DNA from 2 places in the Pacificibacter sp. AS14 genome. Region 2 is predicted to be linked to the other one. Evidence: riboswitches for the same ligand, from Rfam matches in the RefSeq annotation. Region 2 holds a riboswitch; the other holds the start of a gene.
What was found. Region 2 has a riboswitch for thiamine pyrophosphate ahead of thiB (thiamine ABC transporter substrate binding subunit). Riboswitches for the same ligand answer to the same signal wherever they lie in the genome.

Region 1: linked by a shared signal. The riboswitch ahead of WNY38_RS01685 (YkoF family thiamine/hydroxymethylpyrimidine-binding protein) and the one ahead of thiB (thiamine ABC transporter substrate binding subunit) in region 2 are both predicted to bind thiamine pyrophosphate.

Annotation. Positions count from the first base shown of each region.
Region 1 covers NZ_JBBMQI010000001.1:333,627-341,332, reverse strand. The annotation lists gene phoB (phosphate regulon transcriptional regulator PhoB) at 1-595, shown strand, start outside; TPP riboswitch at 874-986, shown strand; gene WNY38_RS01685 (YkoF family thiamine/hydroxymethylpyrimidine-binding protein) at 980-1,588, shown strand; gene WNY38_RS01680 (ABC transporter permease) at 1,593-2,381, shown strand; gene WNY38_RS01675 (ABC transporter ATP-binding protein) at 2,378-3,133, shown strand; gene WNY38_RS01670 (ABC transporter substrate-binding protein) at 3,130-4,128, shown strand; gene WNY38_RS01665 (LuxR family transcriptional regulator) at 4,653-5,405, shown strand; gene tsf (translation elongation factor Ts) at 5,856-6,731, opposite strand; gene rpsB (30S ribosomal protein S2) at 6,813-7,571, opposite strand.
Region 2 covers NZ_JBBMQI010000008.1:69,742-77,447, reverse strand. The annotation lists gene WNY38_RS09855 (ATP-binding cassette domain-containing protein) at 1-133, opposite strand, end outside; gene WNY38_RS09850 (thiamine/thiamine pyrophosphate ABC transporter permease ThiP) at 120-1,670, opposite strand; gene thiB (thiamine ABC transporter substrate binding subunit) at 1,646-2,620, opposite strand; TPP riboswitch at 2,663-2,765, opposite strand; gene aroC (chorismate synthase) at 2,866-3,969, shown strand; gene WNY38_RS09835 (DMT family transporter) at 3,971-4,837, opposite strand; gene WNY38_RS09830 (HU family DNA-binding protein) at 4,909-5,196, opposite strand; gene WNY38_RS09825 (AMP nucleosidase) at 5,327-6,805, opposite strand; gene WNY38_RS09820 (SDR family oxidoreductase) at 6,943-7,706, shown strand, end outside.

The sequences.
Region 1 (7,706 bases), on a different contig from region 2:
CACCAAAGCCGAAAATGGCGATGATGCCTTGATGTTTGTAGGTGAAGAGGCACCGGACATCATCGTCCTCGATTGGATGTTGCCCGGTGTGTCTGGCATTGAAATTTGTCGTCGCTTAAAATCCCGCGCAGAGACACGTCAAATCCCGATCATCATGCTGTCAGCACGCTCTGAAGACGTTGACCGTGTGCGCGGTTTGGAAACGGGGGCGGATGACTATGTGGTCAAGCCTTACTCGGTCATCGAATTGATGGCGCGCGTACGCACGCAATTGCGTCGTGTGCGTCCATCAGCGGTGGGGCAGGTGTTGTCTTTTGATGACATCCGTCTGGACGCTGAGACCCATAAGGTAACGCGCTCTGACAGCGCCCTAAAGCTGGGCCCAACGGAGTTTCGCCTTTTGACCACCTTCATGGAAAAGCCTGGTCGCGTATGGTCACGTGAACAGTTGCTGGATCGGGTCTGGGGACGCGATATCTATGTCGATACACGTACTGTAGACGTCCACATCGGACGTCTGCGCAAGGCGCTTTGCCAACACGGTGGCGAAGACCCAGTGCGTACTGTGCGTGGCGCTGGCTACGCGCTCGGATGAACCTTTGACGTAGGACAGGTGATCGTTCACTGCGATTTAGCTAACGAAATGGGTGCTCCCACGACAGGCAACGCTCATTGTATTTATAAAGGCGCAGGGATTAAGTTCCCCGCGCCTTTTTTTATGTCTGCTACAATCGCTCGCCACCGTGAGGAACAGAAAGTTCACTGGCACCAACTCAAGTCTGACCCTGCGCCGTTGCTGTTACGTCTTGGAACATCTGTAAATCTCCACATCTCTTTTGAGGGTTGCAATCAATCAAGCGATCTGCAAATCATACGAAACCACAGGGGAGCCGCGTCATGTCGCGGCTGAGATGGGGGCACAAGCCCACGGACCCTTAAAGCTGATCTGGATAATGCCAGCGTAGCAAGGAGGACAGAAATGTTTGTAGGCGCACAAGTTTCCCTTTATCCGATGACCGATGGGTTCGTGGATGTGATTTTATCGTCACTTCACGCTCTTGATCCATGGCGCGATAAATTGCGGATTGAGACTGATGATATTTCAACTCTGATCGTCGGACCGCCCGAAGTCTTATTTCCAGCATTGCGCGACCTGTACAGTGCGGCGGCCTCAACAGGTCAGCACATCGTGTTGCGCAGCACCTTATCGCGCGGTTGCCCCGGCGAGCCTGATGATCCCATTTGCCAAACCAACGCGCTGGCGAACCCGTCTGAGCCTTTGGTGTCGCGCCAGCAAAGCGCACTGAGTGCCATTGCTGAGACCCCTGACAAAGGCCAATTCGCAGACGCGCAGTTTTCGCTATACGTGATGGGCGCGGGCAATCACATGGCTGAAATCATGGGCTGCATTGAGTTTCTTAAGCAAAGCGGCACGTTTCTAAGGTCAAAGAATTTCTGCACCCGTCTCAGCGGCGATGCAGGGCCGGTTTTTGCGACGCTCGAACAGGCGTTTTGCCGCTTCGGCCCGCCAAACGGCCATGTCACAATTGATTTAACGGTCTCTGCCAACAGCCCTTCCAAGCGCTGATCTGATGCAAAATCCGTTGCCTCGCCGTTCAGGCGCAGGCCTGACACGCGGCTTGCCTGCCGTCTTAAGTGTTGTCAGTGCTTTTGCGCTATGGGAACTTTACGTTCGAATATCGGGAATTTCCCCGTTGATATTGCCCGCGCCATCGCGCGTGCTGGAACAGATGGTGTTGAACCGTGAAGTGCTGTGGCACAACACAGTGCCGACGTTGCAGGCTACGCTTGCTGGGTTCTCATTGTCGCTGACCGTTGCTTTCGTACTGTCGATTGCGTTGGATTTTATGCCGCGCCTGCGCCGTGCTTTGTTTCCAATTTTTGTGGTCAGTCAGACCTTGCCCTTGGTCGCGATCGCACCCTTGGTCGTGCTGTGGTTCGGCTTTGATCTGACGCCCAAAATCTTGCTGGTCACGCTGGTGACCTTCTTTCCTATGCTGGTGGCTTTGGTCGACGGATACGATTCCACCGACCCTGAAATCGAAGAGCTTTTGCGCTCGATGGGGGCCTCGAAGCGCGTTGTGTTTCGTCGTGCGCGGCTGCCATCCGCGATGCCGTATTTCTTTGCAGGGCTGCGCATTTCGATCACCTATGCCGTCGTCGCTGCGATCTTTGCCGAATATGTTGGCGCGCGGGCGGGGTTGGGGATCGTTATCTTGAACGCGAAAAACAGCTTTCGCCCTGACCTTGTGTTGGCAGCTGTCGTGATCAGCTCTGTGCTGACCTTGGCGTTGTTTGCAATCACTGCGCTGCTGCAACGCGTGGCCTTGCGCTGGCGCGATGCGGGAGGCGACCAATGAACGTTCTGGATATGCAAAACGTGGGTCTGTCGCTTGGGCAGACGGATGTCTTGGCTGATATTTCCTTGCACGTGGCGCGGGGCGAATTCGTATCTATTCTTGGTCCATCTGGTGCAGGTAAATCGACCATTTTTCGATTGCTCACAGGTGCACTGAACCCTGATCGCGGATTGATCACCTGTAACGGTCATCCGCTGTATCAAAGCCCGCATGGCTTTGCGTTTATGCCGCAAAGCGATGCCTTGATGCCTTGGTTGCGCATTCTCGACAATCTGACCTTGGGTCTAGAAGTGCAGGGTGTACCCCGCAAAGAAGCACGCGCGCGCGCCATGCCCTTGTTGGCAGATTTTGGGCTTGCCGAATTTGCCCAGCATTACCCGTCGCAATTGTCTGGCGGTATGCGGCAACGCGCGGCGTTAATGCGGACCGTTTTGCAAGATCGCCCCATGCAATTGCTGGACGAGCCTTTCGGGGCTTTGGATGCCTTAACGCGGATGCAAATGCAAAAGTGGTTCGAGGATCGCTGGCGATCGGCGCGTTGGACCACCTTGTTGGTCACCCATGATGTGCGCGAAGCCGTGGCCTTGTCTGACCGCATTTACGTGTTATCGCGCCGCCCAGCCACTGTGATTGCCGAAGTGGTCGTGCCCACGCCGCGCCCACGTTTTGGCAATCCCATCCCCTCTGAGGCCCACGCCCTTGAGGCGCATCTGTTAGATATTTTATTAAACCAAACCGGAGAAGACTTATGAAACATTTGATCGCTGCTGCATGCCTATGTGCTGCTTTGCCTGCCATGTCCCAAAACGCTGTGGCTCAAAACGCCGTGACCGTAGCCCTTGATTGGACCCCCAACACCAACCACGTCGGTCTTTATGTGGCCCAATCCAAAGGCTGGTTTGACGAGGCCGATCTTGATGTCGATATCTTGCCTTACACCGATACATCCTCGACAACATTGGTCTCTGCTGGGCTCGCGGACTTTGGCATTTTAAGCGCTGTCGGCTTTCACAGTCTGCGTGCCAAAGGGGCGGATATGACGGCTGTTTTGGCTGTTGTCCAGCATGAAACGGGTAGGGTTGTGTTCAATGGAACGCGTGACGATATTCAACGTCCTGCGGATTTGGATGGTAAGATTTATGCGGGGTTCGGGAGCGATTGGGAAAATGCGCTGATCTCGACAATTATCCAAAACGATGGCGGAACTGGCGTATTTGATACGGTTACCTTGGGCACGTCTGCCTATGAAGCCTTGGCCAATGGCAGCGTGGATTTCACCCTTGAGGTCAGCACTTGGGAAGGCGTGAACTCTGTCCTTTTGGATCGTCCCCAACGCGCCTTTCGCTATGCAGATTTTGGCGTGCCAGATCAGCACACAACGTTTTTGGGCGGCAATAGCACCTGGCTAGCTGAGCACCCTGATGCGGCCCGCGCATTTGTACAAGCGACGCAACGTGGTTACGCGTTTGCAGCCAATAATCCAAGCGCCGCCGCAGACATTCTCATCGCTGAAACTGCTGGTATGATGAGCAACCCTGATCTGGTTCACGCCTCAATGCAAACCTTGGTCAAAGGCGGATACTTGCAAGATGCGGGCGAGGCTGTTGGGGTGATTGACGCCGATATGTTCGACAATATCGCTGGCTTCTTGTTTGATGCAGGCATCTTGCGCGATGAGGATGGAGAGCCACTTGCGACACAGCCAGATGTATCAACGTGGTTTACAAACGCATACTTGTTGCGCTGACAACTTGCAGAAATCGCGTCGCGGGGAGGAGCGCCTTTAAGGCTGGTCATGTCTTTTGACATGATTGGCCTTGGGCGGGATGGTTCTGATCTTGGTGCTTGTGGAACACATTGTATAAGACTTCAGATTAACGTTAATCCTATAATTGGTATTATGTAAAACTATTTGATTAATCTAGACACTCTTAATGGCCATCCTATACCCAAATGAAATATATCAAATTTCATCCCGCAGCCTGAATTATCTGCACACGAGTTATAACCCCACCTGAGATGTAATCACAGTAGCTTAATTGACCAAAGCCGTGCGGCTGAAACCGTAAAGACTTGGTCGCCAAATGCTTAGGCTCTCTGAGTGCTGGCAAAGTCTATTCGTACAAAATATAGTTATTTTCCAAGGAATTGTTCCTGTTTTTGTAAAAAAATCGCAATACTTTCATCTTTAGTGAGGAAAGTATTAACAAATATTGCACAAAAGCACCCTCATGCGTAGTTTGAACAAAGGGATAGTATTTGGGGTTAGTTATGAGTTTGGGATCGGGTATGAATGCTGCGCTAGATAGCATTTTAGCTGCAAAAACCATCGAGGATGTTTGGGAAGTTTTGCTTTTGAAGCTTCAATCTTGGGGATTTCAAAATGTCTTATATGGATTCACGCGCTTTCACACCGAAAATGGTTTTGGGGACACTACAGATCATTTAGTTCTGACCAACTTAGGACCAGATTACGTCAAAGGCTACTTCAATGACGGCCGCTACAAGCATGGTCCAATTGTCACATGGGCAGCTCAGAATGCTGGTGTGTGTTCATGGGCCTATATCGACGAGGTTTACGAGTCACTGGACAGCAAAGCGCTGGACACAGTCGAATTCAATCGCTCATTTGGAGTGTCGAGCGGCTATACCATCGGCTTTAGCAACGCAACAACGCGGTCCAAAGGTGCGATCGGTTTATCGATGCAACGGTTCAAGGGGACGCAGGAACAAGCCGATGCCATATGGACCAAGTATGGGCAAGAAATCAAAATCTTATGTGACGTTTCTCATCTAAAAATTATTTCTCTTCCATTTGACTTAAGGCGCCTAACAGCGCGTCAGCGTGAGGTCTTAGAATGGGTTGGAGATGGTAAAACGTCTGCCGATGTGGCTCAGATAATGGGACTCACAACTGCAACAGTTGAAAAGCACTTAAAGCTCGCGCGTGACGCTTTAGGTGTCGACACTACAGCTCAGGCAATTTTAAAGGCTTCGCTTTTGAACCAATTTTACAGAATTTAGATTTACTTTCTTAGTTGGAATTTTAGTTTTATTTTCAGCATTTTAGGCTCAATCTCTTCGTAAAAATTTCAAAGGTATGGTTTTCCCCACTTTCGTTACCCCACGTCCTTGATGCAAAGTTTACCTACCTTAACAAAGAAGTTTGTCTTCTCAGGTATTGGATTGGAGATCGCTCATATTTAGCTTACCTGGTCTTGCTGGCTTTCTGGCACATAAGGATCGCTTGTTTATTTTCGACAAAGTGATCCTTTTTTAGATCGTGAAGCTGCATGCAACCCTCATCCCGATTGTTTGTGTAGCACGTTGTTTAGAGCGCAGTTCCCTTCGGGGGGCTGCGTTTTACATTCTGCCCCAATTTGAACCGTATCCGCAACCAACCTAAAACAGAAAAGGGACCAGCGTTTTCGCGGCCCCTTCCCCATTCAGTCATTGACGTTAAAGCGGAATGCCTTAGCCGTTCATTGTCTTTGCAACTTCGGCAGCAAAGTCTTCTGCAACTTTTTCAATGCCTTCGCCAACTTCAAGACGCACAAAACCCGTGATTTCTGCACCGGCTTCAGTTGCGGCTTGTGCAACGGTCAGATCTGGGTTCACAACGAAAGCTTGACCAAGCAAAGTGGATTCAGCGATGAATTTCTTCATACGGCCCACGATCATTTTCTCGATCACGGCGTCTGGTTTGCCAGATTCACGTGCGATGTCGATCTGAATTTGCTTTTCTTTCTCAACAACAGATGCGTCGAGATCCGCTTCTGACAAAGAGGCAGGGTTTACAGCCGCGATGTGCATCGCAACCTGTTTACCGAATGCTTCGTCGCCGCCTTTGAGCGCCACAAGAACACCGATTTTGCCCATGCCGTCAGTCGCCGCGTTGTGAACGTAGGACACAACAAGGTCACCTTCGAGCGCAGCCATGCGGCGCAAGCCCATGTTTTCGCCGATTGTCGCAACTTTGTCAGTGATCGTTTCAGCAACAGATTTGCCATCGATGTCAGCTGCTGACAGTTCTTCAACTGTGTTCACAGCCAAAGCTGCACCAGCGATGGAACCAACCATAGCTTGGAATTCAGCGTTTTTACCAACGAAGTCAGTTTCAGAGTTCACTTCAACAGCAACGCCTTTGCCGCCGGACACAGCAACAGCCACAAGGCCTTCAGCTGCTGTACGGCCAGATTTTTTAGCGGCTTTTGCCAAGCCTTTGGTGCGAAGCCAGTCAACAGCGGCTTCCATGTCACCAGCACACTCAACGAGTGCTTTTTTTGCGTCCATCATGCCTGCAGCTGTTGCTTCGCGCAGTTCTTTAACCATTGCAGCAGTGATTGCCATGCCGGTTCTCCTAGAATTGAAATGGGATCGGGGGCGGGTGTACCCTGCCCCCGTAACATGTGTGTAACGTCTTTGAAGCGATTACGCTTCAGCAACAACTTCTTCGATAGGTGCTTCTTCGAAGGCACCGAAATCAACGCCAGCAGCGCCCATTTGTTCAGTCATGCCGTCCAAAGCCGCACGTGCGACGAGGTCACAGTACAATGTGATCGCGCGTGACGCGTCATCGTTACCTGGGATGATGTAGTCAACGCCTGCTGGTGGGCAGTTAGAGTCGACAACAGCAACAACAGGGATGCCGAGCTTGTTCGCTTCAAGGATTGCGAGATCTTCTTTGTTGACGTCGATCACGAAGATCAAGTCAGGCACGCCGCCCATGTCGCGGATGCCGCCCAAAGAGGCTTGCAATTTACCTTGGTCACGTTCCATGCCAAGACGCTCTTTCTTGGTCAGGCCTTCGGCGCCGGACGCAAGTTTTTCGTCGATCATTTTGAGACGCGAAATAGACTGGGAAACAGTTTTCCAGTTTGTCAGCGTGCCACCCAACCAACGGTGGTTCATGTAGTACTGAGCGCATTTTTCAGCAGCTTCAGCAACAGGACCAGCAGCTTGACGTTTGGTACCTACGAACAGGATACGGCCGCCTTTGGCAGCTGTGTCGCGCACAACTTTCAACGCTTGGTCAAGCATTGGAACAGTTTGTGTCAGATCGAAGATGTGGATGCCGTTACGCTCACCGTAGATGAACTCCTGCATACGCGGGTTCCAACGCTGAGTTTGGTGACCATAGTGAACGCCAGCTTCGAGCAGCTGACGGATTGTGAATTCTGGAAGAGCCATATTCATGTTCCTTTTCCGGTTTATACCTGAGCGGAGGGTCTTCAGAGCCATGTTTTGCAACACGCCCCAACCGGTGGACCGTTCAAGGATTTCTCCCTTGAGGGCCCGCCTCCGCCTGTGAAGTGACGCAGCTAA
Region 2 (7,706 bases):
TCGCCGCCAGCAAGGTACTTTTGCCCGCACCAGAAGGTCCGAGCACAGCAACCCGCCGACTAGAATTGATCGCGACATCAGCCCTAAGCCTAAAGCCATCTTGTTCAATTACGACGCCCTTAAGACTTAGCACGACCACGTCCTCCTCGATCAAAAAGATAAAACAAAGCAAGACTTAACACGAGCAACAACAGAGCAGCGCCCATCGCTTGCTCCATCCGGTAAGCACCCATCAGTCGGTAAATCTGCAACGGCAAAGTGGCCCCATCAGGGCGTGCAAACAGTGTCACTACACCTAAATCACCCATAGACAGCGCCGCGGCCAATCCCGCTGAAAACCCTAGGGGCGCGCGAATACGGGGCAATATAACCAAACGCACCCGCGCCCATCCTGTCACCCCAAGACTGTCAGACAGCGGCCCGAACCGATCTTCGCAAGCCCGCACAGCTGGCCCAATAGAACGCAATACAAACGGCAATGACATCACTGCATTGACCAAGGCTGTGATCAGCAATGCGATGCGCGCAGGGTCCACAAATGGGAACACCATGATGAACAGTCCCGTCCCCATCACCAATGGCGAGGCCGCGACGCTCAACATGCCCAAACCTTCCAGCCAGCGCCATCGTAGGGCCACCAGCGCTAAGCTCACCGCAAAGACAATCGTAAGGCCTGCGGAGCCCAAAGCGGTCACCAAAGACCGCAGTGCAGACGACCAAACAGACGTTGGCAGGGATAAAATATACGGCGCGCCCTGCATTACGATGGCAAGCAAAGGCACGGCCAAGAACAGCGTCGCGAACGTGATCCAAGCACTATCGATGATTTTCGACATTACTCGTCCCTTATCAAACCGCTGCACCGCGCGATCCTGTCCGCCCATGGCGGCTTGCGGGACAGAAAGCCACAGTGACGCCAATGCAGCCGCCCCGCAAATCGCGAACTGCACCCCCGCCAAAAGGGCTGCCTTGCCAATATCGAAATCAAACTTGAAAGCTTGGTAAATGGCCAATTCCACTGTGGTGGCCTTGGGCCCCCCACCAAAGGTCAAAGCGACGGCAAAACTTGTGGTGCAAATCAAGAAAATGATGACCAAAAGCCCCGGCACAAGATTGCGCAGCATAGGCCATTCAATATGCAAAAACACATCCCGCCAAGAGAAATCAAGTGATGCAGCCAAACGAAACTGCTCAGCAGGAACAGACCCCCAGCCATGGATCAAAAGTCGTGTGGCCAGCGGCAGGTTGAAAAACACATGCGCCAGTAAAACGCCATGAAACCCATAGATCGAAATCGGCTCTAATCCAGCCAAAGTCAAACCATAGGCAACGATTCCATTGCGACCAAAGACAGCTGTAAGCCCTAGGATCGCGACGATAACCGGCAAAATAAAGGGCGCGCCCAAAAGCGTGATCAACGCACGGCGCCCCCAAAAAGACCGCCGCGCCAAGGCGCGCGCAACGGGGATGGCCAAAGCAACAGACAGAACGGCGGACCAAAAAGCCTGCACGACGGTAAAGCGCACCGCGGCCACATCAAAGGAATCAAGCGCACCAAACGCGTCGGCCCGAAGAGCCACAGCCGCCAAGGTGCCGAGGCTGAAAAACGTCACCAATCCAGCGACAATCAGCCCCGGCCAAGGATTTATTGCGAGAACGCGCGACGCCATTCGGCGATTGCCTCGTCCCGCAATGCAGCGGCTTGATCCTCATTTAAGAAGATCGCTTTTTCAGGATAGTTGAGCTGCGAAAACTCTTCAGGCCACTGATCTTTTGGCAAAGCTGCTGGATAGGACCAATTGGCTGTTGGGATGAGTTTTTGGAACTTTTCATCCATGATAAACGCCATGAATTGATCCGCGAGCTCGGGTTGATCTGTGGTTTTCAACTTAGCAGCCAATTCGACCATGAAGTAATGACCTTCATCAAACAATGCAGCAGACTTGGTTTGATCTTCTTCCGCGATGATATGGTACGCTGGTGACGTCGTGTAGGACAGCACCATGTCAACTTCACCGTCGGTGAACATGCCGTAGGCTTCAGACCAGCCTTTGGTGACAGTGGTCACTTTCGGTGCAAGCTTGGCCCACTCGGCCTCAGCATCATCACCAAAAACCTGCTTGCCCCAAAGAATCAAAGCCAAGCCAGAGATCGACGTCCGTGGATCTTGAATCGCGATTTTCCAATCTTCATCGCTGTTCACAAGCTCAGCAAAGCTGGTCGGCGGATTGGTAATTTTCGTGTTGTCATAGACAAAGGCCGTGTAGCCCCAGTTGAAGGGCAAAAACGTATCATCCGTCCACTCCAGCGGCAAAGTCAGCGCAGATGTATCGACGCCATGCGGCACAAACAGATCCGACTCCCGCGCTTTTTTGGTCACATCAGAGTTAAAGCCAATGGCGATGTCGGCATTGGTGCGTTCGCCTTCAAGCAACAAACGGGGCAAAAGATCGCCAGTGACATATTCGATTTCGCAATCGCAGGTCTCTTCGAACGCGGCCTTGATCGCAGGTCCGGGGCCCCACTCAGAGCCAAAATAGTCAGGTGCGTAAATTGTAAGAGGGTCAGCAAAGGCTGACGTGGCCAAAAGGCTGGCCGCAAGTGTCAGGCTATAGTTCATAGCTCGCTCCATTCAAAAATGGGCGAAGAAAAAGGTCGCGTCTGGTGATGCGAATACCTTCCCTCCGCCGGTGTTAGCCGGTTCAGGTTCTACGGGTCCGCTTTACGCATCTCAGCCACATGTGGTGGCACCCCGAGGTAGGGCGTAACTTAGCGCTAAATTTGCAAAGCACAAGACCAAGACGCATCGCCCCCTTTCCCAGACGGTCAACACCCGTTAAACCAAGGGCGATCTAGGAGCACAGCATGAGCATCAATACATTCGGCCATCTCTTTCGTTTCACCACTTGGGGTGAAAGCCACGGACCTGCGCTTGGCGCAACTGTTGACGGCTGCCCTCCTGGCATTGCGCTGACAGAAGAGATGCTGCAAGTCTGGCTCGACAAACGCAAACCTGGCACATCAAAATACACGACCCAACGCCGCGAAGCCGATCAGGTCGAAATTTTGTCTGGTGTGTTTGATGGCAAGACCACTGGAACACCCATTCAATTGATGATCCGCAACACGGATCAGCGTTCAAAAGACTATGGTGATATCTCAGAAAAGTTCCGCCCTGGTCATGCGGACATCACCTATTTTCAAAAATACGGCATTCGCGACTATCGCGGAGGTGGGCGTTCTTCGGCGCGCGAAACTGCGGCACGTGTTGCAGCTGGTGGCGTGGCCCGCGCAGCACTGGCGCACTTGATCCCAGATCTAGAGATCAAAGGCTATATGACCCAAATCGGGCCAAACGGCATCATTGGCGCGCGCGATATGGCGGAAATCGACAATAATCCGTTTTGGGTGCCCAGCGCTGTGACAGCCAAGAACTGGGCTGCGTATCTAGATGATATTCGCAAATCTGGCTCGTCCGTGGGCGCCGTGGTTGAAGTTGTCGCAAAAGGCGCACCGGCGGGCCTTGGCGCGCCGATTTATGCTAAGATCGACACTGATTTGGCCTCTGCAATGATGTCCATCAATGCTGTTAAGGGCGTTGAAATTGGCGAAGGCATGAACGCGGCACGTCTGACTGGCGAAGAAAACGCCGATGAAATCCGCATGGGCAACGATGGCCCTCGTTACATGTCCAATCATGCAGGCGGCATTCTGGGTGGGATTTCCACGGGGCAGGATTTGGTCGTGCGCTTTGCTGTAAAGCCGACCAGTTCGATCCTAACCTCGCGCAAAACTGTCACCAAATCCGGCGAAGACACCAATTTGATCACAAAGGGTCGCCACGATCCTTGCGTCGGCATTCGCGCTGTTCCTGTTGGCGAAGCGATGATGGCCTGCGTGATCTTGGATCACCTACTTTTGCATCGTGGTCAAAATGGCGAAACACCTTTGGGTGTTTTCGGCGCATAAATTACGCTTTAGACAGTTGAACGGCTAAGATGGCAACCATGATGGTGGCCACACCCACGAGGTCCCAGCCGTTCACCTGCTCACCCAGAACGAGGGCCGCGATCGCCACTCCGAAAAACGGATTTAGGAAGTGAAATGCGGCCCCTTTGATCGTGCCAATGCGCTCGACCAGTTTGAACCACAGCCATGTCGCAAACAGACCTGGCACGAAAGTGGTGTAAAGCATCGCTACCACCAGCTGGCTCGACATGTTCAGCTCATAGGTGTCAATCACTGGCGACAAAACGCCCAGCACAAGGCTGCCAACCAAACTTTGCAACCCGACCACCATTAGAACATTCGAACCCGCACCGACAGAACGCAAAGAGAGCGTCGCGACGGCCAGCGCGACCGTCCCAACGATGCACATTAAAACGCTCACCGCATCACTGCCTGCGGACAGACGCGTTCCCATGATCAACAATACACCTAGAAAACCGATCACAAGCCCGAGCAAGGCGATGGGTTTGGGAAATGTGCGCATGAATAAGATAGAGAGCAGCGCGACAACCAATGGCATTGAGGACGCCAAAACCGAGGCCAAAGAGGCCTCAACCGATCGCATTGCTAAGAAATACAAGCCAAGATAGGCCGCATTTTGGCACACACCAAAGATGATAATTGCGCGCCATTGCTGACGTGAAAACGACCACGTTTGGCCAAGGGCCCGCGCCAAACCAACGCCGACAACGCCAGACATGAAGAACCGCAAGGACAGCGCCGCCAGCGCAGGCGCATCGGCAACAATAACACGCGCTGAGGTGAAGGCCGATGACCACACCAAAACGAAAGCCACGCCCATCAAGATCGCTTTGGAATCCACTTTCATTTTATGTCCATATAGAAATGCAAAAGGGCCGCGCAAATGCACGACCCTTTTAAAAATACTGCGTGCAAGCCTTAGCCGTTCACGCTGTCTTTAAGCGCTTTGGCAATAGTCATTTTCACGACTTTGTCTGCGTCTTTTTTCATTTGCTCACCCGTTTGTGGGTTACGCACCATGCGCTCTGGGCGTTCACGGCAGTAGATTTTGCCGACACCTGGAAGCGTCACAGCGCCGCCAGCGGAAACTTCGCGGGTGATTATGGCAACAACTGCGTCAAGGGCAGCGCCCGCTGTTTTTTTGTCTGCGGCCAGCTCTTCTGCCAAAGCGGCAACAAGCTGTGTTTTTGTCATTGGTTTCGACATGTCTGTATCTCCTCGTGTCCCCCTTGGATTTAGAGGGTATCGGGCATTTCTAAGCGAATATAGTAGGCCCACACAACGCTTAGTGTGTAGAACCAGCCACTTTTCGCACATTTTGCAGCGATTTTTCGCCTCAGAGGAATGCAGTTTCTTCAAAAGAGCGCAGTTTTCGACTGTGAATACGCTCAATCGGCATATCTCGCAAAATTTCCATTGCGCGAATGCCGATCAAAAGGTGCCGTGAAACTTGGCTTTTGTAAAACTCAGACGCCATGCCTGGCAGCTTTAATTCACCATGAAGGGGTTTATCGGATACACATAGAAGCGTGCCGTAGGGAACTCGAAAGCGAAATCCATTCGCAGCAATCGTGGCGCTTTCCATATCAAGCCCAACAGCACGTGATTGCGACAAACGCTGCACTGGGCCAGATTGGTCTCGCAGTTCCCAATTGCGGTTGTCTATCGTCGCAACTGTGCCTGTACGCATGATGCGTTTGAGATCATAGCCTTCAAGCTGGGTGACTTGAGCCACCGCATTTTCAAGCGAGGTTTGAATTTCCGCCAAGGCAGGAATCGGCACCCAAACAGGAAGGTCCGCATCCAAAACATGGTCTTCACGCAGATAGGCATGAGCCAAAACAAAATCCCCCAATCGCTGGGAATTACGTAAACCTGCACAATGACCCACCATGATCCAAGCATGGGGGCGCAACACGGCGATATGGTCGGTCGCCGTTTTAGCATTCGATGGGCCCACACCGATGTTCACCAAGGTAACGCCAGACCCGTCTGCGCGCTTCAAGTGGTAGGTCGGCATCTGCGGCATCTTGCTGACCGCTTCAATCGGGGTGTCAGGATCAGTGATCTCAACATTCCCTGTGCTCACAAAGCTGGTGTAACCGCTATTTGGATCTGCAAGCTGCGCGCGTGCATAGGCCTCGAATTCAGAAACATAGAACTGGTAGTTCGTGAACAACACGTGGTTTTGGAAATGGCCGGCATCTGTTGCTGTGTAGTGCGACAGGCGCGCGAGTGAATAATCTATACGCTGCGCGGTAAATGGCGCCAAAGGCTCCGATCCGTCTTCGTACTGAAAAGCATACCCATTGACGATGTTATCATGGGTTGTTGCCAAATCCGGCACATCAAAGACATCACGCAAGGGGTAATCCATCACACCCTCTTGGGGCACAGTGACACTGTCATCATTGGCGACTGCAAAATGCACTGGCAGTGGCGTTTGTGATGGCCCGATTTCAACTTTAACACCGTGGTTTTCGATTAACTGCTGCAGCTGGAATGTCAGGTAGTTCCGAAACAGGTCAGGGCGCGTGACAGTTGTGGAATACACCCCGGGCTTGGACACATGACCAAAAGACAACCGACTGTCCTGAGATGCATAAGACCTCACTGTGATTCTAATTTCAGGATAATATGCGCGAAATTTTGAAGCTGGCTTGGTACCCTCGGCGACCTGGGAAAAGCGTTCTATCAAAAATTCCGTGGCTTCGGCGTATAGCTCTTCCAACCGTTGGACTGCAGCCACAGCATCCGAAAAAAATTCAGACTCGCGCAGCGGCGGCGTTTCTAGCTTTAGTCCCGTGTTCGACATCACCACAACAACTCCGTTCTAAACTCTTTGACCCAATCAGGTCTTGCATCTTGACCTTTGGTTGCGCAATTGTCACCAACTCTTAGGATGACGCAAGCCCAGTGCGCAGTGATAATTTACAAACGGGATGTCAATTTATGTCAGGCCATCTTTTTTCATACGGACACGGTTATTCTGCTGCAGCCCTTGCCAAGCTGCTTTTACCTGCAAACTGGTCCATTACAGGTACAACACGAGATCCAGATAAGGCTCTAACCTTGCGCAAAATGCGAATTAACGCCCGCGTCACGCCGCAAGACGACATTTCAAGTGATATCAAAAATGCTACGCATCTTTTGATGTCTGCCGCACCCACGAATGACGGCGATCCCTTTTTGCTCAACCACTTGCAAGATCTAAAAACCGCTCAAAATTTGGAATGGGTTGGCTATCTGTCTACAACAGGTGTTTACGGCGATCACGATGGCGGATGGGTTGATGAAACATCTCCGTTGACACCCGCAACGAAACGCGGAAAAGCCCGTGTCGCGGCAGAGGCGCAGTGGATTAAAGTGTCTGAAGATCTAGGCCTGAACCTTAAAATTTTCCGACTTGCGGGCATCTATGGCCCCGGTCGCGGCCCTTTCGCAAAGGTGCGTAATGGGACAGCACGGCGAATCATCAAACCGAACCAAGTTTTTTCACGCATTCATGTTCAAGACATCGCACAGGTCCTTTTGGCCTCAATAAATCGACCCAAATCCAGCCAAATATTCAATGTTTGCGACAATTTTGCGGCCCCACCTGAGGATGTGATTGGCTATGCCGCCGAACTGCTCGGACTGCCATTGCCACCAGCCCAAGACTTCGAGGCAGCAGACATGACGCCCATGGCACGCAGTTTTTATGCGGAAAGCAAAAA